2 regions of the Streptomyces sp. NPDC048604 genome follow, and region 1 is predicted to be linked to the other one. Evidence: riboswitches for the same ligand, from Rfam matches in the RefSeq annotation. Region 1 holds a riboswitch; the other holds the start of a gene.

Region 1 (3,836 bases):
TGATGCCGCCGCGCGGGCCGCCCAGGGTCTTGTGCGTCGTGGAGGTGACCACGTCCGCGTACTCCACCGGGTTCGGGTGCAGACCCGCGGCGACCAGGCCGGCGAAGTGGGCCATGTCGACCCACAGGAACGCCTCGACCTCGTCCGCGATCCGGCGGAACTCGGCGAAGTCCAGCTGACGCGGGTACGCCGACCAGCCGGCGATGATCACCTTCGGGCGGTGCTCCTTGGCCAGGCGTTCGACCTCGGCCATGTCGACCAGACCGGCCTCGTCCACGTGGTACGCGACCACGTCGAACTGCTTGCCGGAGAAGTTCAGCCGCATGCCGTGGGTGAGGTGACCGCCGTGGGCCAGGTCCAGGCCCAGGATCGTGTCGCCCGGCTGGGCCATGGCGAACAGCGCCGCCTGGTTGGCGGAGGCGCCGGAGTGCGGCTGGACGTTGGCGTACTCGGCGCCGAACAGGTCCTTCACCCGGTCGATGGCGATCTGCTCGGCGACGTCGACGTGCTCGCAGCCGCCGTAGTAGCGGCGGCCGGGGTAGCCCTCGGCGTACTTGTTGGTGAGGACCGAGCCCTGCGCCTCCATGACCGCGACCGGAGCGAAGTTCTCCGAGGCGATCATCTCGAGGGTGGACTGCTGACGGTGGAGCTCGGCGTCGACGGCGGCGGCGACGTCCGGGTCCAGCTCGTGGAGAGGGGTGTTCAGAAGCGACATCGGGAGGGGTCCTTAGTTGCCGGAGAACTGGGCGTACTCGTCGGCGGAGAGCAGGTCCTTCGGCTCCTCCGCGACGCGCACCTTGAAGAGCCAGCCGCCCTCGAAGGGAGCCGAGTTCACCAGGGACGGGTCGTCGATGACGTCCTGGTTCCGCTCGACGACCTCACCGGTCACCGGGGAGTACAGGTCGCTGACGGACTTGGTGGACTCCAGCTCGCCGCAGGTCTCGCCCGCGGCCACGGTGGTGCCGGCCTCGGGGAGGTCGGCGTAGACGACGTCACCGAGCGCGTTGGCCGCGAACTCCGTGATGCCGACCGTCGCGACACCGTCCTCGACGGCCGACAGCCACTCGTGCTCCTTGCTGTAACGCAGCTGCTGGGGGTTGCTCATGACCTGAATTCTCCTGTACGCGGGGGAGTGCTGGTGAACGGGGGAGTGAGTGCCGGACGAGACGTGCTCAGTGTCACTTCTGGCGCTTGTAGAACGGCAGCGCCACGACCTCGTACGGCTCGTGGGTGCCGCGGACGTCCACGCCGACGCCGGCCGTGCCGGGCTCGGCGTGCGCCGCGTCGACGTACGCCATGGCGATCGGCTTGCCGAGCGTCGGGGACGGGGCGCCGGAGGTGACCTCGCCGACGACCTCGCCGCCCACGACGACGGACATCCCGGCGCGGGGCACCCGGCGGCCCTCGGCGATCAGGCCGACCAGCTTGCGCGGCGGGGCGGTCTCGGCGCGCTCGGCGGCCTTCTCCAGCGCCTCACGGCCGATGAAGCGGCCCTCGTTGGTCGTCTTCTCGAACTTCACGACCCGGCCGAGACCGGCGTCGAACGGGGTGAGCGCGGTGGTCAGCTCGTGCCCGTACAGCGGCATGCCCGCCTCCAGGCGGAGCGTGTCGCGGCAGGAAAGCCCGCAGGGCACCAGGCCGACGGGCGCGCCGGCCTCGGTCAGCGCCTGCCACACGGCCTCGGCGTGCTCCGGCTTCAGGAACAGCTCGAAGCCGTCCTCGCCGGTGTAGCCGGTGCGGGCGATCAGCGCGGGGACGCCGGCGACGGTGCCGGGCAGGCCGGCGTAGTACTTCAGCCCGTCCAGGTCGGCGTCGGTGAGCTGCTTCAGGATGCCGGGGGACTCCGGGCCCTGGACGGCGAGCAGCGCGTACGCCTCGCGGTCGTCGCGGACCTCGGCGTCGAAGCCGGCGGCGCGCTCGGTGAGCGCGTCGAGCACGATCTGCGCGTTGGAGGCGTTGGCGACGACCATGTATTCGGTCTCGCCGAGCCGGTAGACGATCAGGTCGTCGAGGATGCCGCCGTCCTCCCGGCAGATCATCGTGTAGCGGGCGCGGCCGGCGCCGACCGTGGAGATGTTGCCGACCAGGGCGTGGTCGAGCAGCTCGACGGCCTGCGGGCCGGTGACCGTGATCTCGCCCATGTGCGAGAGGTCGAAGAGGCCGGCCTTGGTGCGGACGGCGTTGTGCTCGTCGCGCTCGCTGGCGTACCGCAGCGGCATGTCCCAGCCGGCGAAGTCGGTCATGGTCGCGCCCAGCGAACGATGCAGCGCATCGAGGGCGGTGAGGCGGGGGGCAGTGCTCATCGGGTGGCTCCCGGGTCCCAGGGGCGTGGCGTGCAGGGCACGACGTGCATGACGGGTGAGGACAATCCTCCCCATCTGTCATGGAACCTGAGAGGTTCACCGGGGGCATCCCCGGCTTGCACCTTGGGTGGGACCGCGACGACGCGGCCCGCTTTTCAGATCTGCCTCATCCACGCGGTATCGGGGCCTGAGAGATTCAAGGGAGGGTCTTGCTCCTTCGGCGCCCGGTCCGGATTGCTCCGGTCCGGGACTCTCCCGCGCGGATTCGAGCGGCCGGTATGTGGTTGTGTGCGCTTGGCGCGCACATCATTGCATGCGGGATCTCATCGGCAAATCGCTTGTGCCTCATTACCGTCTCTTTACACTTTGTGGGCAAGGGTCCTGGATGGACCCGGCAGGGGGAGTAGCGATGACCTGGCAGCGAACCGGCGCGATGGCGACAGGAACGGGAATACCGGCCCAGCAGGTGCGGGGCGCAGCCCGGCGCCGGTCGGCCCGTGTCCTGCGCGATCTGCGCGAGCGGGACGGCCGCGGCCCCCGCGTGCTCGCCTTCGCGGAGGGCGACGTGGTGGTGGTCTCCGGCCTCCCCGGCAGCGGGAAGTCGACGCTGATCCGTCGGACGGCCGAGGGCCGGGCCATCGACTCGCAGGACGTGCGTGAGCGCTGGGAGGCGAAGATGCCGGGCTTCCTGCCGTACGCCGTCTACCGCCCCCTGGTACGTCTGGCGCACTACGCGGGACTGCGCTCCGCCCTGCGCTCCGGCCGGAGCGTGGTCGTCCACGACTGCGGCACGCAGAGCTGGGTCCGCCGCTGGCTGGCCCGCGAGGCCCGCCGGCGCGGCCGCTCCCTGCACCTGATCCTGCTCGACGTCACCCCCGAGACCGCCCGCGCCGGCCAGCGCGACCGGGGCCGGGGCGTCTCCGGCTACGCCTTCACCCGGCACCGCCACGCCGTCGCCCGGCTGCTCGCCGCCGCCGAGTCGCAGCGCCCGCCGGCCGGCTGCGCCACCACCACGCTGCTCGACCGGCCCGCCGCCACCGCCCTGCGCCGGATCGCCTTCCGCCCGGCGCCGTAGCGACCCGGGCGGAACGGAGCGCAACCCTCCGCGGCCCGGCGCGGTCCTGGTGGGAGAAGTCACCGCGTCCGAATCGGGGGCAGCGTGCCCGCGCTGTCGGTCCGCGACGTTAAGGTGCCCGCAGGAAGCGCCGCCGAAAGGGAAGCACGTGGACATCGCATGGCCGGGCAACGAGCTGGAGGAGACGCTCGCCGCCGCGCTCGGCGCCCCTGACGCGGGGGCCCGGCTCGTCGAGGTCCTCGGGCGCAGCCACGTGTGGGTGCCCCTGCCCGAGGGCGGCAGCCCGCAGAGCCGCTCGCTCGACCTGCCCACCCTGGAGATAGACGGTGCCGCGTACGTCCCCGTCTTCAGCTCCGAGCAGCAGTTCCTGGCCTGCGTCGGCGCGCACATGTCGTACACCGTCGCCCCCGCCCGCGACTTCGCCCGCGGACTGCCCCCGCAGCTCGGCCTCGCCGTGA
Region 2 (3,836 bases), on a different contig from region 1:
CCGGTGAGCGGCTGCGCAGGGACATTCTGGGAGGCACGGGGCTGACGGGGTCGGTGGGGCTCGCCGGGTCGAAGATGCTCGCCAAGATCGCCTCCGAGGAGGCCAAGCCCGACGGCCTGGTGCTGATCGAACCGGGCACCGAGCGCGAGCTGCTCGGGCCGAAGTCGGTGCGGATCATCCCCGGCGTCGGTCCGGCCACCGGGGAGCATCTGCGACGGGCCGGGATGACCACGGTCGCGGATCTCGCGGCGGCCGGCGAGGACGAGCTCGTACGGCTGCTGGGGCGGGCGCACGGGGCGTCGCTGCACCGCATGGCCCAGGGGTACGACGACCGGCCCGTGGTGGCCGAGCGGGACGCCAAGTCGGTGTCCGTGGAGGACACCTTCGACGTGGACCTGCACGACCGGGTGCGGATCCGGATCGAGGTGGAGCGGCTCGCCGAGCGCTGCGTGGGACGGCTGCGGGCCTCCGGGCACTCGGGGCGGACGATCGTCCTCAAGGTGCGCCGCTTCGACTTCTCGACGCTCACCCGCTCCGAGACGCTGCGCGGGCCCACCGACGACCTCGGCGTGGTCCGGGAGGCCGCCGCCCGGCTGCTCGAGGGCGTGGACACCACCGGCGGGGTGCGGCTGCTCGGCGTCGGCGTCAGCGGGCTCGCCGACTACACGCAGGAGGACCTCTTCGCACAGGCGGCGGAGGCGGCCGAGGCGGCCGAGGCCGCGGTGGCCGCGGAAGCGGCAGACGCCGCGGACGGGAGACCGGCCGAGGAGTCGGGCCCCGCCGCACCGCAGCCGACCGCGACCGAGCCGCCGGAGCGCCACTGGTCCCCGGGCCAGGACGTTCGGCACGCCGAGCTCGGGCCCGGCTGGGTGCAGGGCAGCGGCGTCGGCCGGGTCACGGTGCGGTTCGAGCAGCCCGGCTCCGCACCGGGGCGCGTGCGCACCTTCCCGGTCGACGACCCCGACCTGGAACCCTCCGACCCGCTGCCGCTGGTCCCGCGGCCGTAGTCCGCTGGGGCGCCGTCCGTCCGCTCAGGCGTCGTCCCGGCCCGCAAGACGGCCGAAGTCGCGGTCCTCGTGGGGCGCCGGGGGCAGAGCGATGTTGTAGTGACGGTAGAGCTGGATCTCCTGCTCCGGTGAGAGGTGCCGGCCCACGCCGAAGTCCGGGGCCTCCTTGATCAGGGACCGCTCGTACGGCACATGGAGCCCGTCCTTGGCCAGCTCGCTGTTCTCCAGCGGGACGAACGCGTCCCGGCTGAACAGGCCGGTGCGCAGCGCGGCCCACTCGGGGACCCCGGTCGCGTCGTCCAGGTACACCTCGTCCACGGTGCCGATCTTGGCCCCGTTGCGGTCGTACGCCTTGCGGCCGATCAGGCTGCGCGGATCGATGTCGGTCTGCACGGTCCCTCCAGCTGGTCGCAACTGCTCTCCCACCACTACGAAAGTGCACAACCGAGATATCGGCCACTTGAGCGATCTGGAGGCGCAATGGCGCTGGTAGGCTGGCTGTGGCTGTCGACCCCGCGCGGGAGAGTCCTCCGGAGGTTTCCGGAGGCGCCGAAGGAGCAAATCCTCCCCGGAATCTCTCAGGCCCCTGTACCGCGCGGACGAGGTCACTCTGGAAAGCAGAGCGGGAGTCCGACGGCATCCGCTCTCACCGACGGTGAAAGCCGGCCGCGTTCGCGCGCGCCGGTGAAGCTCTCAGGTTGAGATGACAGAGGGGGAGGCCGTCCGGGCACCCGCGCGTCGTGGTGCCCCTTCAGGGTCGTGACGACCAGGAGGCCTCCGCAATGACCGCCAACCGCACCCCGCTCTCCGCACTCGAACAGGGCATCCCCTTCGAGCAGCGGCACATCGGGCCGGACGCCGAAGCCCGCGCCAAGATGCTCGCCCAGGTGGGATACGGCTCCCTCGACGAGCTCACCGCCGCCGCGGTGCCGGACGTGATCAAGAGCGCCGAGGCCCTGGGCCTGCCGGCCGCCCGCAGCGAGGCGGAGGTGCTCGCCGAGCTGCGCGAGCTCGCCGACCGCAACCAGATCCTCGCGCCGATGATCGGCCTCGGCTACTACGGCACCTTCACCCCGCCGGTCATCCTGCGCAACGTCATGGAGAACCCGGCCTGGTACACCGCGTACACGCCGTACCAGCCGGAGATCTCGCAGGGACGCCTGGAGGCGCTGCTCAACTTCCAGACCGTGGTCGCCGACCTCACCGGTCTGCCCACCTCCGGCGCCTCGCTGCTCGACGAGGGCACCGCCGCCGCCGAGGCCATGGCGCTCTCCCGCCGCGTCGGCAAGGTCAAGAACGGCGTGTACGTCATCGACGCCGACGCCCTGCCGCAGACCATCGCCGTCATCGAGACCCGCGCCGAGCCGACCGGCGTCGAGGTCGTCGTCGCCGACCTGTCCGCCGGCATCCCCGCCGAGCTCGCCGAGCGCGGCGTCTTCGGCGTGCTGCTGCAGTACCCGGGCGCCTCCGGCGCGGTCCGCGACATCAAGCCGGTCATCGACCAGGCCCACGAGCTCGGCGCGATCGTCACCGTCGCCGCCGACCTGCTCGCCCTCACCCTGCTGGCCTCCCCGGGCTCCCTCGGGGCCGACATCGCCGTCGGCACCACCCAGCGCTTCGGCGTCCCCATGGGCTTCGGCGGCCCGCACGCCGGCTACATGGCCGTCCAGGACAAGCACGCCCGCTCGCTGCCCGGCCGCCTCGTCGGCGTCTCCGTCGACGCCGACGGCAACAAGGCGTACCGCCTGGCCCTGCAGACCCGCGAGCAGCACATCCGCCGCGAGAAGGCCACCAGCAACATCTGTACCGCGCAGGTGCTGCTCGCCGTCATGGCCGGCATGTACGCCGTCTACCACGGTCCCGAGGGCCTGCAGACGATCGCCCGGCGCACCCACCGCTACGCGGCCATCCTGGCCGCGGGCCTGAAGGCCGGCGGCGTGCAGCTCACCCAGGGCGCGTACTTCGACACCCTCACCGCCCGCGTCCCGGGCAAGGCCGACGAGATCCTCGCCGCCGCCCGCGAGGCCGGCGTCAACCTGTACCGCGTCGACGCCGACCACCTCTCGATGTCCTGCGACGAGACCACCGGCCGCGCCCAGCTCGCCGCCGTCTGGTCCGCCTTCGGCGTCACCGCCGACGTCGAGGCGCTCGACGCCGTCACCGAGGACGCGCTGCCGGCCGACGCGCTGCGCACCGACGCGTACCTCACCCACCCGGTCTTCCACGCGCACCGCTCCGAGACGTCGATGCTGCGCTACCTGCGCAAGCTCGCCGACCGCGACTATGCGCTGGACCGCGGCATGATCCCGCTCGGCTCCTGCACCATGAAGCTGAACGCGACCACCGAGATGGAACCGGTGACCTGGCCCGAGTTCGGCCAGATCCACCCGTTCGCGCCGATGGAGCAGGCCCAGGGCTACGCCACGCTCATCACCGAGCTGGAGGAGCGCCTCGCTGAGGTCACGGGCTACGACAAGGTGTCCATCCAGCCCAACGCCGGCTCCCAGGGCGAGCTGGCCGGTCTGCTCGCGGTCCGCGCGTACCACCGCGCCAACGGCGACGAGCAGCGCACCGTCTGCCTCATCCCGTCCTCCGCGCACGGCACCAACGCCGCCAGCGCCGTGATGGCCGGCATGAAGGTCGTCGTCGTCAAGACCGCCGACGACGGCGAGATCGACGTCGACGACCTGCGCGCCAAGATCGAGCAGTACCGGGACGAGCTGTCCGTGCTGATGATCACGTACCCGTCGACGCACGGAGTCTTCGAGGAGCACGTCGCCGACATCTGCGCGGCGGTGCACGAGGCCGGCGGCCAGGTGTACGTCGACG

The links. A riboswitch is a leader RNA that binds a small molecule or an ion and turns the genes downstream of it on or off. The one in region 1 is predicted to bind glycine.
Region 2: it holds a riboswitch for glycine, as region 1 does, so the genes downstream of both, gcvP (aminomethyl-transferring glycine dehydrogenase) here and gcvT (glycine cleavage system aminomethyltransferase GcvT) in region 1, are expected to answer to the same signal.

What each region holds. Positions count from the first base shown of each region.
Region 1 is NZ_JBICVX010000002.1:439,687-443,522, forward strand. It holds gene glyA (serine hydroxymethyltransferase) at 1-715, opposite strand, end outside; gene gcvH (glycine cleavage system protein GcvH) at 728-1,105, opposite strand; gene gcvT (glycine cleavage system aminomethyltransferase GcvT) at 1,179-2,303, opposite strand; glycine riboswitch at 2,469-2,571, opposite strand; gene ACGFMM_RS05865 (AAA family ATPase) at 2,713-3,378, shown strand; gene ACGFMM_RS05870 (enhanced serine sensitivity protein SseB) at 3,527-3,836, shown strand, end outside.
Region 2 is NZ_JBICVX010000029.1:23,047-26,882, reverse strand. It holds gene ACGFMM_RS35070 (DNA polymerase IV) at 1-1,007, shown strand, start outside; gene ACGFMM_RS35065 (PRC-barrel domain-containing protein) at 1,032-1,400, opposite strand; glycine riboswitch at 1,516-1,611, shown strand; gene gcvP (aminomethyl-transferring glycine dehydrogenase) at 1,790-3,836, shown strand, end outside.